Regions from separate parts of the Kluyvera sp. CHPC 1.2972 genome, predicted to be linked through region 1. Evidence: predicted binding sites of a transcription regulator. Region 1 holds the regulator's gene; each other region holds the start of a gene.

Evidence for each region. The regulator CRP, encoded in region 1, controls carbon source genes, mostly activating them, when cyclic AMP is high. The targets are predictions, from matches to a motif close to ATGTGANNNNNNTCACAT.
Region 2: V6944_RS19320 (ABC-F family ATPase) is a predicted target of CRP. The motif match lies at 1,844-1,861, and genes of this name have one in related genera.
Region 3: V6944_RS18010 (6-phosphofructokinase) is a predicted target of CRP. The motif match lies at 3,762-3,779, and genes of this name have one in related genera.

Annotation. Positions count from the first base shown of each region.
Region 1 is NZ_JAPKIB010000002.1:456,942-464,452, forward strand. Features, by position in the region: gene argD (bifunctional acetylornithine/succinyldiaminopimelate transaminase) at 1-857, shown strand, start outside; gene V6944_RS05600 (YccS/YhfK family putative transporter) at 850-2,925, opposite strand; gene crp (cAMP-activated global transcriptional regulator CRP) at 2,980-3,612, opposite strand; gene V6944_RS05610 (OsmC family protein) at 3,917-4,321, shown strand; gene V6944_RS05615 (phosphoribulokinase) at 4,418-5,281, opposite strand; gene V6944_RS05620 (YheU family protein) at 5,347-5,565, opposite strand; gene V6944_RS05625 (hydrolase) at 5,562-6,584, opposite strand; gene mdcA (malonate decarboxylase subunit alpha) at 6,833-7,511, shown strand, end outside.
Region 2 is NZ_JAPKIB010000016.1:21,454-28,964, reverse strand. Features, by position in the region: gene V6944_RS19335 (glycoside hydrolase family 1 protein) at 1-47, shown strand, start outside; gene V6944_RS19330 (GntR family transcriptional regulator) at 63-779, shown strand; gene ldtB (L,D-transpeptidase) at 825-1,745, opposite strand; gene V6944_RS19320 (ABC-F family ATPase) at 1,964-3,556, shown strand; gene V6944_RS19315 (glycoside hydrolase family 31 protein) at 3,663-6,023, opposite strand; gene V6944_RS19310 (MFS transporter) at 6,038-7,339, opposite strand.
Region 3 is NZ_JAPKIB010000013.1:75,520-83,030, forward strand. Features, by position in the region: gene V6944_RS17990 (hypothetical protein) at 1-76, opposite strand, end outside; gene V6944_RS17995 (class II fructose-bisphosphate aldolase) at 136-978, opposite strand; gene V6944_RS18000 (PTS sugar transporter subunit IIC) at 965-2,332, opposite strand; gene V6944_RS18005 (PTS sugar transporter subunit IIB) at 2,325-2,639, opposite strand; gene V6944_RS18010 (6-phosphofructokinase) at 2,651-3,631, opposite strand; gene V6944_RS18015 (sigma 54-interacting transcriptional regulator) at 4,181-6,784, shown strand; gene V6944_RS18020 (PTS sugar transporter subunit IIA) at 6,958-7,440, shown strand; gene V6944_RS18025 (glycoside hydrolase family 88 protein) at 7,437-7,511, shown strand, end outside.

The sequences.
Region 1 (7,511 bases):
ACTACGCATCCACCCGTCATAGCCCGTACAAAACGAAAATCATCGCTTTCCATAATGCCTTCCACGGCCGTTCGCTGTTTACCGTCTCCGTTGGCGGGCAGCCGAAGTATTCCGACGGCTTTGGCCCGAAACCTGCCGATATCGTCCACGTGCCGTTTAACGACCTGCATGCGGTGGAAGCGGTGATTGATGACCATACCTGCGCCATCGTGGTTGAGCCGATTCAGGGCGAAGGCGGCGTGCTGGCGGCGACCCCTGAGTTCTTACAGGGCCTGCGCGCCCTGTGCGATAAGCATCAGGCGCTGCTGGTATTTGATGAAGTACAAAGCGGTATGGGGCGTACCGGCTCACTGTTTGCCTATATGCACTATGGCGTAACGCCAGATATCCTTACCAGCGCCAAAGCGCTGGGCGGCGGCTTCCCGGTGAGCGCGATGCTGACCACCAATGACATTGCCAGCGCATTCCACGTCGGCTCACATGGCTCTACCTACGGCGGTAACCCGCTGGCCTGCGCGGTAGCGGGCGCGGCATTCGATATTATCAACACCCCGGAAGTGCTGAACGGCGTGAACGCCAAGCGCGAGCGCTTTGTGCAGCACCTTCAACATATCAACGCGAAGTACGATGTCTTTAGCGACGTGCGCGGTATGGGCCTGCTAATTGGTGCAGCGCTGAACGAGAAATACAAAGGCCGGGCGCGTGATTTCCTCTACGCGGCGGCGGACGTTGGCGTGATGGTACTGAACGCAGGGCCGGATGTGATGCGCTTTGCGCCATCGCTGGTGGTGGAAGAGGTGGATATCGACGAAGGGATGCAGCGCTTCGCTCAGGCGGTCGCTAAAATCGTTAGCTAGCCCGTCGTTTTAACCAGCCTCCCTGACGGGGGCGCTGTCGCCAGGCCACCGATGAGATGGTGTGCATGGTGCTCAGATGCCCCAGAATACGCTGAAGATGCTGTTCCATGGTGCTTAGCGGCCCGTGGGACAGCGCGTCCGGCGACTCCATGATATTCACCTCACCGCTACTTCCTGCCTCATCGTACTCCAGACGCTGCTGACAGCGCTGAAGGGCAACCTCACAGGATTCCAGATACTGCTGCGCCAGATCCGGCGTCAGCATATTGTGCTCGCGCGCTAGCGTGGTCATGGCATTAATGTGCTCGACGATAAACTGACTATGGGTGACCCACAGCTTCATATCTTCCAGATAACGCGAGTTGAAGCCCGGCTCCTGCATCGCCTGATTCAGCGTGTTGAAGAGGGTGTTGTGGGCCTGGTTGACGCGCATACGCTGATAGGCAAGCTTTGGCGCCTGCGGGTCGGGGCTTAAGATGAGACGAATGGCCTCCTGGTCTGCCTCCAGCGCCGCCTGAGCGTTTTGCCGTAGCTGGCCGCTTTGCCACTGTGGCCACAGCCAGATCATGCCGCCAAAGGCGATCAGGCAGCCGATGATGGTGTCGATAAAGCGGGCGACGATAAACTGCTCGCCGTTCAGCGTCAGAATCTGCAGGGTATACACGGCGGTAATCGTAAAACCGACGGTGGCCCAGCCATAGTGGCGGCGGATAATCAGGTAGCTCCCCAGCGTGACGATAAGCATGCCTGTCAGCGCCAGCCCTTCCGGCGCGTGGAAGTGCAGGACAACGGCGGCAATCACCAGCCCCGCCAGCGTGCCCGCTGCGCGGTGGAAAATACGCACACGGGTCGCGCCGTAGCCGTTCTGCGTGACCAGCAGCACCGTCATCAGGATCCAGTAAGGCTTCGGTAGGTGCAGTGCGGCGCCCATCAGGCTGGCGATGCTGAGCATCACGCTGAGCCGGGCGGCATTGCGCAGAGCCGGGGATTTCAGCGACAGGTAGTTTTTAAGCGCGGCGAACAGCGGCAGGCGGCGCTGTTTATCGGCCATCAGGTCACGCGGATAGAGCGGACGCTGAGAGCGCAGCACACGGGCAATGCGGCTGAAATGCCAGGCGCAGAACTGGCCGACCGGGTTATCCGGATGCTGGTCGGCAATTTTTTCCAGCGCGCCGATCTGCTTATCCATATTGAAGCGGGTCGGGTAGCGATGATAGAGAATGTCGTCCGCCAGTACCCTCAGGCGTGCCGCGACGGTTTGGGCGTTCCAGCGGATCACCGCTTCGGCGTGGCTGCGTTCAACCAGCTTTTGTACCTCTTCCGGTTGGTGCAGGCTGACGGAGATATGCTCCTGTAAATCGAGCCCCACCTGGAAAGCACGCAGCAGGCGCTTGTAATCGTTATGCTGGTTAGCCGCAAGCATGTGCAACTGCTGGTAGCATTGGGAAATCAGATCCACCACTTTCTGCTGGCGAGTGAGTAGCGGCGGCAGCGCGGTGCTCGGATCGGTGTGCTGGGTCAGCAGGCTATATTTGGCCTCGCAGTATTCGGCAAGCTGGCGGTAGAGCAGGCTCAGCGATTCCCGCAGCGGCTGTTCGCGCCACATCCAGAACCACCACCAGTTAAACAGCCCGTACCACAGCGTGCCCAGCGCGTAGAGCAGCAATGGCTCCCATATAGGCATGTTTCCCGCCAGGCTTAGGGTAAAGATGGAAGCAATCAGCGAGGCGGGCAGCAGCCGCCCGTGCAGCGCGCTGATTTCCGCCGTGACGCCCAGCAGCAGCGCCAGCCCGGTGAGGATCAACGGTAGGGGAATGTCGTGTTCCAGCAGCAGCTGTACGGCAAGGCTACAGCCAGCAAACAGGCAGCCGCCAATAATCAGGCGCTTAAAAAAGCGTTTATGCGGCGTGTCGAGGCCAGCGATATTGCAGCAGGCGGGCACTAAGGAGAACAGCAGACCTTGCTGGAGGTGGCCGAGAAGCAGCCCAATGGCAACCGGCAGGCATAACACCAGCGTTTGCCGCAGTGCATAGTTGACTTCCGGGTGGTAAATCAGCCTGCGCCACATAGGGGGAAAACAAAAATGGCGTATTGCTTTCACAATACGCCATTTTGGGCCGGATTAGCGGGTACCGTAAACGACAATGGTTTTGCCGTGCGCGGAGATCAGGTTCTGATCTTCCAGCATTTTCAGAATACGGCCCACGGTTTCACGGGAGCAGCCAACGATCTGACCGATTTCCTGACGGGTGATTTTAATCTGCATACCGTCTGGGTGGGTCATAGCATCAGGCTGTTTCGCCAGGTTCAGCAGGGTCTGTGCGATACGACCGGTAACGTCCAGGAAGGCCAGGTTACCGACTTTTTCGGAAGTGACCTGCAGACGACGCGCCATCTGAGAAGAGAGACGCATCAGAATGTCCGGGTTAACCTGGATCAGCTGACGGAATTTTTTATAAGAGATTTCAGCAACTTCACAAGCGGTTTTTGCTCGTACCCATGCGCTGCGTTCCTGGCCTTCTTCGAACAGACCCAGCTCGCCGATAAAATCGCCCTGGTTGAGGTAAGAGAGGATCATCTCTTTGCCTTCTTCGTCCTTGATGAGTACAGCCACGGAGCCTTTTACGATGTAATACAGCGTCTCTGCTTTTTCACCCTGGTGAATCAGCGTGCTCTTCGATGGGTACTTATGAATATGGCAATGAGACAAGAACCATTCGAGAGTAGGGTCTGTTTGCGGTTTGCCAAGCACCATGCGCGGTTATCCTCTGTTATAAGCTCTTCCCAGCGGCAAAAACATTGCAGCCACTGGTTGCAATAGTATCCTTCCCGTTACCTGGGAAGTCGGCTGTCGAATAGGGTCGCAGCCTGTAATGTGATGTCCTCTGCATACATGCAGTACGTTTATGTATTACCGTAGCATCCTGACTGTTTTAGCATAGCTTTTGCCGTGTGTCTCCTGGTGTCTCGCTTCAGCATGACGTCGATCGCCTTCCATTGCGAGAATTGTTATGTGCGCGTAATCTGAGAAGAAAATTGCAACCTGGGAGTTAAATATTATGCAAGCGCGTGTGAAATGGGTTGAGGGGTTAACCTTCCTCGGTGAGTCAGCTTCAGGCCACCAAATTTTGATGGACGGTAACTCTGGCGATAAAGCGCCAAGCCCGATGGAAGTGGTGCTGATGGCCGCCGGCGGTTGCAGCGCGATTGACGTGGTCTCCATCCTGCAAAAAGGTCGCAATGACGTGACCGACTGCGAAGTGAAGCTCACCTCCGAGCGTCGTGAAGAAGCCCCGCGTCTGTTTACGCACATCAATCTGCACTTTATCGTCACCGGTAAAGATCTGAAGGATGCGGCGGTATCACGCGCGGTGGATCTGTCTGCTGAGAAATACTGCTCGGTTGCGCTGATGCTCGAAAAAGCGGTGAACATCACCCACTCTTACGAAGTGATCGAAGGCTGATTACATGCCAGACGTAGCCCGGCCGAACGCAGTGACGCCGGGGCCATTCCCGGCGTCGGTGCTTGCGCACCTCGTCCGGGCTACCTGGTCTTGATGCTAGTTCCTGCCTTCCATCAGCCGCTGCACCAGCGGCGTCATGATTAATTCCATTGCCAGCCCCATCTTCCCGCCGGGAACGACCAGCGTATTCATATGCGAGATAAATGAACCCTGCAACATGGCCAGTAGCCACGGGTAGTCGATGTGGTCGAGATTACGGAAGTGAATCACCACGAAACTCTCGTCCAGCGACGGAATGCTTTTTGCCGCAAACGGGTTCGAAGTGTCGACCGTCGGCACGCGCTGGAAGTTGATATGGGTGCGGGAGAACTGCGGGGTAATGAAGTTGATGTAGTCTTCCATCGACCGTACCACCGAATCCATCACCGCTTCGCGGGAGTGACCGCGCTCGCTGGTGTCGCGGATCATCTTCTGAATCCACTCCAGGTTAACAATCGGTACCACGCCGACCAACAGATCGACATGGCGAGCCACATCGTGCTGCGGGGTAACGACGCCACCGTGCAGTCCTTCATAGAACAGCACATCGGTCGGTTCCGGCAGCGGCTGCCACGGCGTAAACGTGCCGGGCACCTGGTTCCACGGCACCGCTTCGTCGTAGGTATGCAGGTATTTGCGCGATTTCCCTTGCCCGTTCAGGCCGTAGTCGCGAAAGGTCTGTTCCAGCAGGCCAAAGTCGTTGGCATCCGGCCCGAAGTAGCTGATATGGCGGCCAAGGTCACGGGCCTTGCGGATAGCCATATCCATTTCAGGGCGGGTATAGCGGTGAAAGCTGTCGCCTTCGACTTCCGCCGCGCGCAGGTTGAGCTGAGCAAAGATTTTACGGAACGCGAGGCTGGTGGTGGTGGTTCCTGCTCCGCTGGAGCCGGTAACGGCAATGACCGGATGTTTGGCAGACATGCGAATAACTCCCTGAACAGACGACAACGGAAGCGGGTAAAACGCTCCCTATCGTTAGAGTATAGTTAACCGCGAAATTGGTTACGGGGCATGATGTTGACGGTCTCGTGAAGCTCAGACCAGACCAGCACCGCTTCGCCTGTTTGTAGCTGGTGTTTGACGTCGGCGACCTTTTGCGCAAGTGAACGTTCATATTCACCATAATCAGTGCCTTCGCGCAAGACAAAGCTTTCAATCAGATTATCCAGCGTCTCCGGGTCGATATCCTGCCAGGGAATCATCATGCTTTTGCTCCTAGCCACGGCATCAGCCAGTTGGGGATGCGTTTTTCCAGCCACATTTCCGGGTGACGCAGGGTGCCGCCGATAAACCCGACATGGCCGCCGTACTCAGTAAGCTGGTAGACGACGTTATCCGGCAGCTCTTCCTGGGCAGGAATAGAGTGATGGTCCATAAACGGATCGTCTTTTGAGTGGATGATCAGCGTCGGCTTGGTGATTTTGCTTAGGATCGGCATCGCACTACATTGACGGTAGTAATCGATCGCGTCGGCGAAGCCGTGGATCTTCGAGGTGATCGAATCGTCGAACTCGCGGATGCGGCGCATGCTTTTCAGCTGACGCAGATCCACCGGCAGCGAGCCGGGGTAGGCTTTGAGCTTACGAGCGGCGTTGCCTTTCAGCAGATTCAGCAGATAGCGCTGATAGACCCGCGAGAAGCCTTTATCCATATGGTAGCTGCAGGCTTCCAGCATAAACGGCGCGGAGACAATCACTGCCGCATCTATCGGCACGTCATCACCCTCTTTGGCCAGCAGGCAGGCTAGCATATTGCCGCCAAGCGAGTACCCGACCGCTGCCGTTGGCGCTTTACCATATTCACGCTGCAGCCAGTTCAGGAACCAGGTGCCGTCTTCCGTTTCACCCGAGTGATAAATACGGTTCAGACGGTTCGGCTCGCCGCTGCAGCCGCGAAAATGCATCACCACACCCAGCCAGCCTTGCGCTTTCGCCGCGTTAATCAGGCCATGCGCGTACGGGCTGTGCAAACTGCCCTCCAGACCATGAAACACCACCAGACGAGGCTTATGCAGCGCACCCGCCGGGTCTTCACTCCACGCTAAATCGACGAAGTCGCCGTCCGGCAGCTCAAGGCGTTGCCAGTGCGGGGTGAATTGCAGTTTGCGACGAAGCAGGCGTGGCAGCATGGTCTGAAGATGACGGTTGCTGATACCGCGCATGGGGACGAAGTCCGCGCTGCTGGAGATGTCGATACTGAGATCGTGGTGGGTTGTTTCAGTCATAACTCGGCGATGTTTACCTGGAATCTGCGCCTACTATACCGTCACTTTGCCATCGTGTTTATGAAAATGAGGCATCGGTAGTCGTTTTTATCCCGTCAGGATCTGATCCTAATCACAATTTGTTACTTCAATTATTACTCTCAGGCTAATGATTCTCTCCTACGCTTAATTGATGACTTTCTCGCCAGGGTGCACAATCTTTTCAGTGTTAAGCAATCAAAATGATTAGCTGAATCAGGAGGTTAATAATGTTATCTGGGCAAACACCAGCACGCGTCTGGAACACACGCCGCACCGAAAAACAGCGACGTCTGGCTTCCGTACCGGTGCAGGGTAAGGTTCTGCCGACCGCAGACCTGACCGCAATGCTGGAAAAACTGATCGCGCCGGGTGACCGCGTGGTATTAGAAGGGAATAACCAAAAGCAGGCAGACTTCTTGTCCCGCATGCTGGCAGAGGTTAACCCGCAGATTGTGCACGACCTGCACATGATTATGCCGAGCGTCGGCCGCAGCGAGCATCTGGATATCTTCGAAAAAGGGATCGCCCGCAAGCTGGACTTCTCCTTCTCCGGTACCCAGAGCCTGCGCATTTCGCAGCTGCTGGAAGATGGTCTGCTGGAAATCGGCGCCATCCACACCTACATCGAACTCTATTCCCGTCTGTACGTTGACCTGTCGCCGAACGTGGCGCTGATTGCTGGCTTCAAGGCCGACCGCAAAGGTAACCTCTACACCGGGGCGAGCACCGAAGATACGCCTGCGCTGGTTGAAGCCGCCGCGTTCCATGACGGTATCGTCATCGCACAGGTGAACGAGTTGGTGGACGACGAGTGTGACCTGCCGCGCGTGGATATCCCGGGCTCCTGGGTTGACTTCGTTGTCGTAGCCGACAAGCCGTTCTTTATCGAACCGCTGTTTACCCGCG
Region 2 (7,511 bases), on a different contig from region 1:
ATGAATGGCTGAAAAAGGCGATTCATAGCAACGGCGAAGAGATGTAATAACAGGAGTGGTTCATGGCGGCGAAATACATCGCGATAGCGCGGGAAATTAAAAAACGGATTATCAGTCGGCAGTATTCCGCCTCTGAACCATTGCCCGACCAGTTTGCGCTGGCGGCGGAGTTCGGTACCAGCCGGATGACCATTCAGCAGGCCATGCGCCAGCTGATCGTCGAAGGGCTGGTGTATACCCGTCAGGGTCAGGGCACGTTTGTGCGTAAGAATTTCCTGCAGCTTTCCCAGTGGGACGTTCCCGGCGCCGACTACTCCGGGGCCACTGAAACCTGGGAGCATCTTGGCACCGTGGAAAGTCAGGTCATTCGCTTTGAACTGCGCTTTCCTACGGAAAAAGAGCAGGCTTCACTGCTGGTTAACGCCGATGCGCCGGTCTATGACTTTGTCCGTCTGCGTTTGCTCAACGGCGAGCCGCTGTCGCTGGATATGACCGTGATGCCGGTGTCGCTGGTGCCGGGGTTAAGCAAAACGCATCTCGAAAGTTCGGTGTTTCGCTATGTGCAGGAAAGCCTGGGTCTGAAGATGATGGGATCGTATCGGGTGGTGCGGGCCATTAAACCCGATACGCTCGATCAGCTGCACCTAAGCTGTGAGCCCGGCGACCCGGTGCTGGAGGTGGAGCAGGTTATCTACCTGGATGACGGCACGCCGCTGGAGTACGCGCACTGCCACTATCGCTACGACCATGGCGGTATAGTTATAGTAAATAACGGATAAAAAAATGGCGGGTGATTAACCCGCCATTTTTATGTCGTCAGGCAATTAGTTCAGACGAACTGGCATACCGGAACGGTTTTTAACCGCCTGGTCAACGATGCTTTGGTCAACGTCAGCCTGGCTGGTCACGCTCTGCACCGCTTTAGTCAGCACAACCGGAACGGTTTCGCCGCCTTCAAACTGCGCTTCGGTGGTAGACAGCGGGTTGTGAACTTCCATAAAGCGGCTGCCGTCTGGTTCGGTGGTCACTTTCACAGGCTCATCAATGAACTGTACGCGAGTACCGACCGGCACGTTCTGGAACAGGAATTTGATGTCTTCGTTACGCAGACGAACGCAGCCGTGGCTTACGCGCAGTCCAATACCGAAGTTGGCGTTGGTGCCGTGGATAGCGTACAGACGGCCGATATACAGCGCGTACAGACCCATCGGGTTATCCGGGCCAGCAGGAACGACGGCTGGCAGCGGGTTACCGGCTGCGGCATATTCAGCGTGCATTTTCGCCGTTGGGGTCCAGGTTGGGCCCGCTTTCTTACGTTCTACCTTGGTGGTCCAGTTGATAGGCGTATCTTTGCCCAACTGACCGATACCGATTGGCAGCACGATGACGGTATTGGTGCCTTTCGGATAGTAGTACAGACGCATTTCTGCGCTGTTAATTACGATACCTTCATGCACGGTGTCCGGCAGGATCAGCTGCTGAGGAATGTTCAGCACGCTACCGCCTTTCGGCAGGTAGGTATCCACGCCAGGGTTAGCTTCCAGCATGTTAGACAGACCCATCTGGTACTGGGCCGCGAAGTATTCCAGCGGTTGCTTATTGTCTTCAGGAATGGTGATGACCTGATTCTGACCGACAATGCGGCTTCCATCGGTTGGCAGCGGATAGGTTACCGCCGATGCCGAATTACAGAAGCCTACGACAGCAAGCGCCGCAGCGAAAAGCGTAGTTAATTTCATGTTCATGTTGTGCGAGGTATCAGTGCCATTACAGCGGTTGTTTGAGAATTCAGACTGTTGGTAGGAGCGCATTATATGTGCATTCCTCCCCGCAGGGAATTCGGATGTGTACGAAATCACATTTTTTTCACTTGAGTTACAGTTTAGTCACTGGCGAAGGCGGGCGCTTTTTATTCCCAATTGTGGCAGAATAGGCGGTTTGTCACATTCTTCAGGATACTCCCGTGTTAGTTACCAGCAACGTTACCATGCAGTTCGGCAGTAAGCCGCTGTTCGAAAACATCTCCGTGAAATTTGGCGGCGGCAACCGTTACGGCCTGATTGGCGCAAACGGGAGCGGCAAATCTACCTTTATGAAAATCCTCGGCGGCGACTTAGAGCCAACGCTGGGCAACGTTTCCCTCGATCCGAACGAACGCATCGGTAAGCTGCGTCAGGATCAGTTCGCCTTCGAAGAGTACTCCGTACTCGACACCGTCATCATGGGTCACGGCGAGCTGTGGGAAGTGAAACAAGAGCGCGACCGCATCTATGGTCTGGCGGAAATGAGCGAAGAAGACGGCTACAAAGTGGCCGACCTCGAAGTGCTCTACGGCGAAATGGACGGTTACTCTGCGGAATCACGCGCAGGCGAACTGCTGCTGGGCGTGGGCATTCCGCTGGAGCAGCACTACGGCCTGATGAGCGAAGTGGCTCCGGGTTGGAAACTCCGTGTGCTGCTGGCGCAGGCGCTGTTCTCTAATCCAGACATTCTGTTGCTCGATGAACCGACGAACAACCTGGACATCGACACCATCCGCTGGCTGGAGCAGACGCTGAACGAACGCGACAGCACCATGATCATCATTTCGCACGACCGTCACTTCCTGAACATGGTCTGCACCCACATGGCTGACCTCGACTACGGTGAACTGCGCGTGTACGCCGGTAACTACGACGAGTACATGACCGCAGCGACTCAGGCGCGTGAACGTCTGCTGGCCGATAACGCCAAGAAAAAAGCGCAGATTGCTGACCTGCAGTCGTTCGTTAGCCGCTTTAGCGCCAACGCCTCTAAATCCCGTCAGGCGACCTCTCGTGCCCGTCAGATTGACAAAATCAAGCTCGACGAAGTGAAAGCCTCCAGCCGTCAGAACCCGTTCATCCGTTTCGAACAGGAGAAGAAACTGTTCCGTAACGCGCTGGAAGTCGAAGCGCTGACCAAAGGTTTTGATAACGGCCCGCTGTTTAAAAACTTCAACCTGATGATGGAAGTGGGCGAGAAGATCGCCATTATCGGTGCCAACGGCGTCGGTAAATCCACCATGCTGAAAACCCTGGTTGGTGAACTGGCACCGGATAGCGGTACCGTAAAATGGTCCGAGAACGCCAGCATTGGTTATTACGCGCAGGATCACGCCGAAGATTTCGATAACGATCTCTCCGTGTTTGACTGGATGAGCCAGTGGAAACAGGAAGGCGACGACGAGCAGGTGGTGCGTGGCTTCCTCGGCCGTCTGCTGTTCAGCCAGGACGATATCAAGAAGCCGGCGAAAGTACTGTCCGGTGGTGAGAAGGGTCGTATGCTGTTCGGTAAGCTGATGATGCAGAAACCAAACATTCTGGTGATGGATGAACCAACCAACCACCTGGATATGGAATCGATCGAATCACTGAACATGGCGCTGGAAATGTATCAGGGCACCCTGATCTTCGTTTCCCACGACCGTGAGTTTGTGAGCTCGCTGGCGACCCGCGTGATTGAAATTACCCCAGAGCGCGTGGTGGACTTCAGCGGCAACTACGAAGATTACCTGCGCAGCAAAGGCGTGGAGTAATCTGTTCGTCGGCGCCATCCCGGCGTCGCGATGCTCGGCCGGGCTACAATAAACGTAGCCCGGCCGAGGCGTTTACGCCGACGCCGGGGACTCTCCGGCGCTGGTATTACTGCCATTCATTTCCTTCTTTTCCGTTAATCAGTAGCCGACGTTTTTCCCCTTCCGGCAGCGTTACCTTCAACGCCTTCCATGCCGGACGATAATCGCCGCGCGCATTGACCTTCAGATCAATGGTACTGCCGGTGCAGACCATCTCCCACTCCAGCCACAGCGCGTTGCCCTGCTGGTATCCCCAGGACTCGCCGTCATCCTCGAACAGCATACCGGACGTGCTGCCCACGCCTTTCAGCGGGTACAGCTTCAGCTCGCGTTGCGTATCTTCGGCGGCGTTAACAAAGGTAATGCGTTCGCTCATTGGGATACCGGCCCCGGCGCGTACCAGTAGCGGCAGCTTCTCCAGTGGCGCATCGACCGTTATCCACTGACCGCCGCTGAACCACTCGCTGGTGTAAAAATCGTACCAGCCGGTCTCGTTATCCGGCAGCCAGACGCGGCGCTCGCGCTCGCCTGCTTCGACGACGCTGGCGACCAGAATATCGCGGCCGAGCAGGAAATCATCGCACTCCGCAAACGTCTGTTCATCGTGCTCGTGGTCGAGGAACGTTGGGCGCAGCATCGGTTCGTCGTCGGCGTGCGCCTGCCACAGCAGGGTGTAGAAGTAGGGCAGCAGGCGGTAGCGTAGTTCAATGGCGCTGCGGATGGCTGGCGTGATGGCAGGGTACATCCACGGTTCGTTGACGGTATGGTCATCGTTCCAGGAGTGGATGGTAAAGCGCGGGTGCATCACGCCGTTTTGTACCCAGCGTACAAACAGTTCCGGATCGGGTTTATCACCGGAGAAACCGCCGACGTCATGACCGAGGTTGTAGAGGCCAGACAGGCTCATGCCCAGCCCCATGCGGGTGTTGTAGCGCAGGGTATCCCAGTTGGTGCGGTTATCGCCGCTCCAGGTCTGCACGTAGCGCTGCATCCCGGCGCAGCCGGAGCGGGAAATCAGGTACGGGCGCTTGTTCGGCGCAAAGCGCTGCTGGGCTTCCATTGAGGCACGAATCATCAGCAGCGGCATCACCGGACGAATATGCTTGATGGCAATCTCTTTGCCGAAGCCGTGGCAGCGCGCTTCGCCGTCCCAGACTTCAAACTCGTTGTTATCGTTCCAGGTGGAGTCGATGCCCATCTCCAGCAGCTGGCCGGTGACGCCGTTCTGCCACCAGGTCACGGTCTGTGGGTTGGTGAAGTCGAGGTGTGAACCTTCGTCATCCCAGAAGCTGGAACGTTCCGGGCCGTCGCTTTCGGAATCGCGAATAAACAGCGCCTGTTCTGCCACTTCGCCGTAGCGCGGGTGATCCTGCAGCAGGCACGGCTTGATGTTCGCCGCCAGATGCAGCCCGGCGTCGTGGAACGCCTGGCTCATCACCTTCGGCTGCGGCACCTTGTCGTAGTTCCAGTTGAACACGTAGCGCTTGCCGTTAATCGAGGTATAGCCGGAAGAGAGTTGGAACGAGTCGCACGGAATCGCATGTTCGTCGCATAGACGAATAAAGTTCATCAACTGATTTTGCGCGTCCGGCGCGTCGGTGTAGTGCATGGTGGAACCGCTGTAGCCGAGGCTCCATTTTGGCCCGAACAGCGTTTTACCGGTTAAGCGGACGAAGGCTTTGGTCACGTCGAGCACGCGTTCACCGGTGAACAGGTAGTAGTCGATATCCCCGGCCTCGGCCTGCCAGCGGCGGTAGGCGGTGTGGTAGTTGTCGATCTCGTTGCCGAGGTCCAGCCAGCAGCTGCTGAGGTTGTCGTAGAACAGCCCGAAACTCACGTCATCGCGGCGGGTGATGGTAAACGGAATATGTTTGTACAGCGGGTCGGTGCTGACCGCGTTATAGCCCATCGCATCGAGGTTGCGCATCTCATAGCGTTTGCCGGTGCGCTGCAGGTCGCCCGCTTTATCGCCGAGGCCATAAAAACGTTCGTCCTTGCGGCGGCTCTGGTAGTGCGCCACGCCGTCGCCGTGGGCGTTGACCAGGTAGGCGCTAGTCGGGCGGTCATTCACCAGCGGCTGCCACTCGCCCTCGGCGTTACGGTAATGCCATTCGATCCACAGCGGCTGGTGGACGGTAGCACGCAGGGATTCGGTCGCCACCGTCACGGTGTCGTCCTGCTGGCTCAACGTCCAGGCCGGTAGGGTAAAACCGCTGAGATCCTCACGGTCACGTCCTTCCCACGGCACATCCTGCGCTGGCGCGATACTCCAGGTGCGGTCCAGCGCCAGCTCGCCTTTGCGTTTTAACAGCACGCGGAACAGATTCTCCTCCAGCACGTACAGGCACAGCTTGTGCTGGCCGTCGACCAGCAGCTCGACGTGATGGGTTGACTGTTTTTGCAGGGTCCAGTTTTTCAGCGTTTTCATATCTACATCCACTCTCAGGCGCGTTTTGCGCGGCGTTCAGCAATAAAGGAAACCAGGAAGATGGCGCCAATCAGGTCGAAGAAGCCCATGGCGATAAACAGCGGGTTGAAGCCGATTTTGTCGGCGGTCACCCCGATAATCAGGGAAAAGATGAAGCTCGCGATCCACGCGGCGGATCCACGCATGCCGTTCACGGTTGCCATCTGGCCCTTATCGAACGACTCCACCACCAGGGCACTCAACATGCAGGAGATGATCTGGTGGCCGAAGCCGCCAATCGACATCAGCACCACGGCGACGATAGGATCTTTGGTCAGTGCGACCACGGCGAGTGACACCATCAGGAACGCGCCGGTCACGGAGCTTGCCACGGTGGAGTTGACGCGTGAGCAGCCAAACAGACGGACATACAGGCGGGTTAAGTAACCGCTGGCGGCGCTGCCGAGGTCGGCGGCGAGGAACGGCAGCCAGGCGAATAGGGCGATCTGCTTGAGATCCATGTTGTACTGTTTGGCGAAGTAGAGCGGCATCCAGAAGCTGAATACGGCCCAGGCCGGTTCCGCCATAAATGCGGGAATCGCGATGCCGTAGAAGCGTTTGTTTTTGCCGACGGTTTTCAACGCGGTGAGGAACGGCAGCTTGACCGGCGGCGCTTCGTTATCCTGGCGGATATAGTCCAGTTCGGCCTTGCCCAGGTTCGGGTGTTTGTCCGGGTTATGGTAGAACACCCACCACAGCACCACCCACGCCGCGGCCAGTACGCCGGTAAACATAAATGCGCCCTGCCAGCCAAAGGAGGCGTGGGCAAAGTAGATAATCGGCGGCGCCAGCATTGCGCCGATAGAAAAACCTACGCCCGCCCATCCTGCCGCCACCGGGCGCTCGGATTTCGGGAACCACTCGCCAATCGTCTTGGCGTTTGCTGGGGTTGCCGCCGCTTCCGCGCCCCCCATAAAGAAGCGCAGCATTGCCAGATGCACCCAGTTACCGGCTCCCGCATGCAGCAGGCAGGCCAATGCCCACAGACTGGCGCAGATCATAAAGCCCAGCTTGAGGCCAATCACGTCAATCAGCCAGCCGCATAGTGGCTGGAACAGGGTGTAGGCAATCTGGAACGCCCCGACAATCCACGAGTACTGTTCAGTGGTGATCCCAAGGCTGGTTTTCAGCTCCGGGGCCAGAATACCCAGCGAGTTGCGGGTGATGTAGTTGACGGTGACACCGAGTAAAAAGAGGACCAGCATCCACCAGCGCAGATTCTTCACTACGCGGCGCGTTTTGCTGACGGCCATATCATTATTGATACCCTGGCTCATAGGGTTCTCCACAGGATGGTATAGGGGACGGTGCGCCAACTGCGTGGGGGGAGTTGTCACACCACTTTTATTAACGTTTTGATTGTTATCGTTTTTGTTTTTGTTCACTTCCACCGTTCTTGTATGGAAGTTGTTCTACCAATTCACAGTAGGAGACAATAAAAGCGGGGGA
Region 3 (7,511 bases), on a different contig from region 1:
GCAGAAGCGACCGTTCATCATAATTTTCTGACGGACTATCTTGCTTTTTCCACAACGTTTTCAATGATTCAAACATAGCGAATCCCCTCCCTGATGAACAACAGGGTAACGAAATATCGAGTAATAAAGAGACGTTTATTTAAATAAAGCGATCTTTTCCATTAATACATGAGTGACGGCATTATTTGCTGGAATTAAAAACTTCCGCACGCTGTCATTCACTTTGCCTTTTTCAAATGCGGTTTTGCATTGATCAACCCACTGCACATTCATTTCTGTGCCGACGTTGACCTTGTTAATTCCCTCAGTCACCGCCAGGCGCATATCCTCATCGCTCACGCCAGTGCCGCCGTGCAACACCAGAGGCACGCCGGTTGCCGCACTAATCTCCTTAAGCCGCTGGTGCTGGATTTTTGCCTTGCCGGTATACAGCCCGTGCACCGTCCCCACAGAGACCGCCAGCATATCGACCTGGGTTTCATCCACAAAACGTTTCGCATCTTCTACCGTGGTGAAGCAGATATCCTCTACGGCGACGGCTTTGCCGTCTTCAGATCCACCAATGGCGCCCAATTCTCCCTCAACCGTAATATTACGCGGGCGCGCCATTTCAACCACGATGCGCGTGTTGCCAATATTCTCCTCCAGGTTGAGATGGGAACCGTCATACATCACCGACGAGAACCCAGCGTTCATTGCCGTTTCAATGGCGCTGATATCCGAGCAGTGATCCAGATGCAGGCAGGTTGGCACATTTTCACTTTCGGCCAGCGAGCTAACGGCATCCACGAGTAAACGATAGCCTAAATATTCCGCCGTCCCGGTAGAGATTTGGATCATTAGCGGGCTGTCGCTCTGCTGCGCGGCTTTAAAAAAAGCGGGCAGCATTTCAATACAGTGCAAATTAAACGACCCGATGGCTTTAAAATTTCTCTGCTGGGCAATGTTAAGAATATCGTTGAAGTTATACAGACTCATGAACGTTTTCCCCTTTCGGCTTAGCTGATTTACCGTTTACAAACCATGCCAGTGCGGCGACAAAGACAATAAATAACGCGACAAATAACCAGTTATTCTGGAAGGCGTGGCCTAATACCAGCCCAGAACTAATCACATCCGAATCGCTGAACGTCACGCCGGTAAAGCCGTAACTTTCAAGCATCGGCACCAGAATGGCGGGCAGGAAGGTGATAAACAGCCCGTGCACCACGCCGCCAATCATCGCTCCGCGACGACCGCCCAACGCATTGCCAAATACACCCGCCGTGCCGCCCGCAAAGAAGTTAGTGAGCAGGCCGGGCAGAATCATCGCCAGACCGAACATCGGGAAGACCAGCATGCCAATGATCGAACCGACCGTTGTTGCCAGGAAGCCAACAATCACGGCGTTAGGCGCATAAGGGAACAGCACCGGGCAGTCCAGCGCTGGCTTGGCATCGGGGACGATGCGCATTGCAATCCCGCGAAACGCTGGCACCAGTTCATTGAGCAGCAGGCGCACGCCGCTATAGAGAACGAAGACCCCGGCCACAAACTGGATGGACTGCATAAAGGCGTACATCAGGTAGTTAATGCCGTTAGAGAACTGGCCGATATACGCCGGGCCTGCCGCCACTGCCGGGATGAGGTACATCGGCACCATGACCACTGCCATAGCGAGATAGGTGTCCTGCAGAAACTTGAAGTTATCCGGTAATTCAAGATCTTCCGTGGAGCGAGAGCCTTTGCCGACCACTTTAGCGACCGCCGCCTGCACCAGGTAACCAATGGTGCAGAAGTGCCCCAGCGCAACGTCATCTGAGCCGGTGATCCGCCGAACCACCGGTTGCGCCAGCGCAGGCATCAGTACCGCCATTACGCCGCCGAAGATCCCGCCGGTCAAAATCAGCGGCAGCCCCGTCAGCCCGGCTTTATAGCCGATAACGGCGCCAATAGTCGCCATCCACAGCAGCGCCTGGCCGGTCAGGAAGATATATTTCAGCGGCGTCAGGCGAGCGATGATGATGTTGACGGCAAAAATCACCAGCAGGGTCAGCGCCACCTCGGAACCCAACTCACGGTTGGCTAAACCGGCAATCGCCGCGACATCGGTAATGTAGCCTTTCATGCCAAAACCCTGAGTGAAGATGTCATTCAGGAACGTCAGCGTGGCCACAATGATGTTGATACCGGCCATCATGATTAAAAAACCGAGCAGGGTTTTAAACGTGCCCTCAGCCGTTTTGCCCGGTGATTTTTTCTGTAGGATAAGCCCCAGCATCGCAATAAAGGCGATGAGTATTGAAGCCTGGCCGAGCAAATCTTTGACGATAAACTCAACGACACTATTCATAGTCGGCTACCTGTAAATTACGTTCATTTAAAAACGCGACAATCTTTTGTTCGATCTCATCTTTGTCCGTCAGCTTATTTAAAATCACCACGCGTTTTATCTCTTCTTCGCTGGCATCGGCTGTCAGAATATCGGCAAAGGTTTTTTGCGTCAGAATCATGTCAGATTTAAATGCCCCGGCCTCCGATACCGTGGTGTGTTCAATATGCGCCGGAATTTCCAGTTTTTTTAAAACGGCCTTTGCAGTCATTTCAATAGCAAAGCTTGAGCCGAGGCCGCAGCCACATACGCAGAGAATTTTCAGCATGTAGGGTCTCCTCAAATTATATTGAGTTGTTTGGCAAGTTTATAATAATGTCCGTCGGTATCAACCAGACGTTTTTTCATACTGACTAAATCAATCGGAATAGGTTTATTGCTTGAATTAATAATAACGGCTTTATTTCTCATACCAGATTGAATACAGCGAACCACTTCATTCGCCATAATTGTACCCTGATAAATCTCCTCACAGGTCGGGTCGCCACTGCGTAAACCGTAACCAATGATAGTTTTGCGGATACGCACGCCAATACGCGGTTCGAGTTGTTTTATCATGGTATCTATGGCGCCCTGAAAGCCAGGAGAGTACTCGCGGGTGTAGCCTTCAGAGCACAGAATAACGACGCTATTCTGGCTTACCAGTTTTTGCTTAACACGCTCTGCCAGAGCGTCCAGAGGGATCTGCGCTTCTGGAATCAGCGCAATATCGGCGTTCGATTTTATCGCCGATTGCAGCGTTAACTCGCCGCAGTAACCGCCCAGAATCTCCGCCATAAAAACGCGCCCTGGAAGTGCTCTACCGGTATTTCTTAAGCGCGATACCTCTTTGATAATTTGCTCGCAGGCGGTAGAAAAGCCAATGGTGTAGTCGCTGCCATAAACATCATTGTCGATCGTCATACCGACGCCGAAGCAGTTAATATCAAATTCGCTGAGCGTATTCAGGAATTGCAGACTGCCATCACCGCCAGCCATAATCAGCACATCAATCCGTAACGACTTTATTTTCTTCGCAATGGTTTCATACTCACTGCGCTGTAAATTTCGTGCTGTACGTCCAGACGTAATAAGTGGAATAGAGGAAATAGAAAAGTCCACTAAATCTGACCAGGAGACTTCTCGGTGATTTTTATCTAATAAACCCGGTATGCCACCGTTAAATAGCGTGATCTGTGCACAGGCAAGTCTCGCGACCTGAAAAATAAAATTATTTATTCCAGAGACATCTCCACCGCTAATGACAATACCGATTTTCATCTTCTGCCCTCACCTGTTTCCGTGAAAGCATTTTTCCCTGACTTCAAGACCTCTATTTGCAACGAAGATCACATAATTGCGATAATTTAGGTCAGCCCTAATATTGACACCTATTAAAACAACCTGTTTTTTGTGATTAATATCTCATTTATAAATTGAGATTATCACCACATTTATTAATTAAAAACTTTATTTATCATTAGGTTATTTTCTTTCTTAATATCCGCAATTAAACCAATGGTTTTCCGGGCAAATGGCTTTTTGATGAGAACGCAAAACCGTGACCATCAACACATATTTTTGCCTCAAGAGGGAGAGCAAGGTCAGGAACTGACCGGTTGCCCGGAACGGCAGCCGCAACTGAAGCGTTCGCGCCCACCCACAGATTTCAGCAGTAAATCATCGGTCGATCGCGATCACATTCCAGTTAAAACAGGGTTTCACTTTGCTATATAAGCGAGGAAAGTATCGAGTGTCTAATAAAAACATTAGTGTCTAGTGTCCAATTATTTTCGACGCTATTTTCTACTCTATGCAGGACATTGAAAAATGGCGCTGTCAGCAAAAGAAAAATTATTCCACAAAATACTCACGCACTATGCGGAAAGCCCTTCAGGATTCACGGCCCAGGACTGTGCCGACTTCATGCAGGTTAACCGTAGCGTCATTAGCCATTATCTGAACAGGCTATGCGACGATGGTCGTTTGAGTAAGGAAAACACTCGCCCGGTTCGCTTTCATGTGCAACATAACGGGGAGCAACGTGTACTACCGTCCAGATTAGTGTCGAAACTGGACGATGCCTTTATGAATTTGACCGGTGCCGAAGGTAGCCTGGCTGAAGCCGTCGCATTGTGCCGCTCGGCGGTAGACTATCCCGGAGAAGGTCTACCGATACTGATCTCTGGCGAAAGAGGCGTGGGGAAAAGCCACCTTGCATCGCTCATCTACCAATACGCATTGGATCGCGGCGTTATTGCGGCCGATAAACCTTTCGTCGAACTTAACTGCGCCGACTACGCCAACAACCCCGAACTGCTGTCCGCCACCCTGTTCGGCTATACCCGCGGAGCCTTCACCGGAGCCGACCGCGACAAGCGTGGTGCGTTTGATGATGCGAACGGCGGTTTTCTTTTCCTGGATGAGGTGCACCGACTGTCCGCAGAGAATCAGGAAAAGTTGTTCCTGTTTATGGATAAAGGCTATTTCTACCGCCTGGGCGATAACCGCACGCGCCACCCTGCCTCGCTGCGATTTATCTTCGCCACCACCGAAAATATCGAAACGGTACTGCTCAATACCTTCCGCCGTCGTATTCCGGTACGCGTGACGCTGCCCAATTTTATCTCCCGTCCGCTGACCGAGCGGGTGGCGCAGGTGAATCTGTTCCTGCATCAGGAAGCGATGAGCCTGCGGCGAGATATCCACCTGGATACCCAGCTCATGCATCAGCTCGTCACCTCCCCCGTACGGGGGAATATTGGCGAGCTGAAAAACCAGATCAAAGTCATGTGCGCCAGCGCCTGGAGCGATAACCGCGACGCCGATGCCATCACGCTCCACGGCGCACATCCTGGCGGGCAGACGCTGGTGATTTCGGCCAGCAAGCCGGGAGACAGCCTGAATGCCCACGCCCTGCTGCCTAAAGCCATGCATGACGAGGTCATTTTTCGCGAGTTTTGCCACAGCGGCAACGTGATGCTGCTCAATCGCAAAATTGAACATCTGATCACGACGGTAAACGGCATCGTCTCCCAGGAAGCACTCTACAGCGGCTACATTTGGCAAAACACCATGCACGCCGTTAATGAGCTGGAGAACCTGACCGGCGTGGCCTGCGGGCAGGAGATCCGCAAAGCAGTCTGGCTGTGCCTGACCTATGCATTGCATGCCCCTCAGCACGTCGAGCAAATTGATGAGCTCCAGACCATCGCTGACTATGTGTCCGGGAAGGCGCGCCTGCTGGCTGAAGAGTGTATGGCTCTGCTGGAAAGGCATGTGAACCACGCACCTCTACCGCTGCTGCTCCCCCTGCTGAGCTGCGCCTTCCATTCGCTGGCAGGTGAAGATTCGCCGATTCAGGGCATTATCGTCTCCCACGGGCGTTCGACCGCCTCCAGTATCGCCGGCATCGCTAACCAACTTACCGGCGGCTACTATTTCAAAGCCTTCGATATGCCGAACGCTACCTCCACCCGCGAAATTATCGATTTGCTGATTGCGCATCTATCGCGTCTTAAGCAGGGGGCTGGGCTAATCATCCTGGTCGACATGGGGTCGCTCAAGGAGATCTACGAAGAGATTAAGCTGCATCTGCACGGCGAACTGCTGGTCATTAATAACGTCAGTACCGCCATGGCGCTGGATATTGCGGGAAAAATCCAGGATAAGCTGCCGATGGAGGCGATCATCGAAGGCGCTAAGGGCGCTTATGAGGTGGAAACGCGCTACTACGCGGGGATGCTGCCAGGTAATAAGATCATCATTTCCTGCATCTCCGGTGAAGGTATTTCCCGCAAGCTGAAAGATATCGTCCAGCGCTACCTGCCGCAGGAAGAGATCGACATCCTCACCATGGAATATGACGACCTGAAGTGGAAAATCGCCCGTGCTGACCCGGCGCTCAACGGCACGCGACTCATCATCACGACCACCGATCTGGAAGCGGGTTACATCCCGCTCATCAGCGTCGAACAATTGATCAAAGAAAAAGCCCAGGTACTTAAACGAGACTACTTTAACGGCTTGCTGATGGAAGGTGGGTTAGAACCCATGGTCGAAGAGGTGGTGAAGCTCTTTACCGTCGAGGGCGTTGCCAGCCGCCTGAACTTCCTCAACCCGGTAGTGATTATCGATGAAGTCGAAGCCGTGATTAAACAGTATGAGGCGTTCTACAAAATTCATTTTGAGAGCTACCTGCGCATTAACCTGTTTATGCACATCGCGCTGATGATTGAACGTGTCATGGTCAATAATGGCGTTCGCCATCGTGAAGAGACAGGGCTGACGCTTGAGCAGCAGGCCTTTGTCGCCGTGCACGACACCTTCTTCCAGGCGCTCAACCGTAAGTACAACATCACCCTGCCGCTCACCGAAGTCCTGATGATTTATGAAATCATGGAACCGTGGATTGCGCCCGACCCGCTCAACTAAACGTTCTGCCAGCGCAGGCTGGCAGACGCTTCGACACTGCCATTATTGCCGCTATCAACACCACCAACACCGCTGGACACTAATTATTTTCCCTATTAAATCATATAGATAAAAATATGGCACGGCGGTTGCAATATCCTCAACAGATACCGAAAAAAATGAAGGAATTCGACATGCGAGAGATGTACATCGCAACCCACGGGCGCTATGCGGAAGGGATTGTGTCAGCGCTGAACCTGCTGGTTGGAGACGATCATGGCGTCACGCCCATCTGCGCCTACTGCGGCGAGATTGGTTCCACGGCCGAACTGGCGGTGCGCTTTGAGGCCCTCGCCCAACAGACGCTCAACCAGCAAAAAGAGCTGGTGCTGTTTACCGATATGCCCGGGGGCAGCGTCAACAACACCGCCGTGCAGATGCTGGTGAAATACCCACATGTTCAGGTTATTAGCGGCGCCAATCTGATTATGCTGATGGAGTTTTGCCTCTCCGATCATACGGATACCCCATCACGCCTTCAGGACGCCATCGCCGCCGCCAGCGGCGCGATGCAGTACATGAACGTGCAACCGGAAATTCTCGCCGCTCGTCAGGCCGCCCAGCCTGCCGCTGATGATGATATCGACGACTTTTTTGCCACGGAGACACAGCCATGAACGTTGCGCTGGAAACCCTCGATCGCCGCTACCTTACGACGCAGCCGGGCTTAGACTCACGCTGGCTGAAC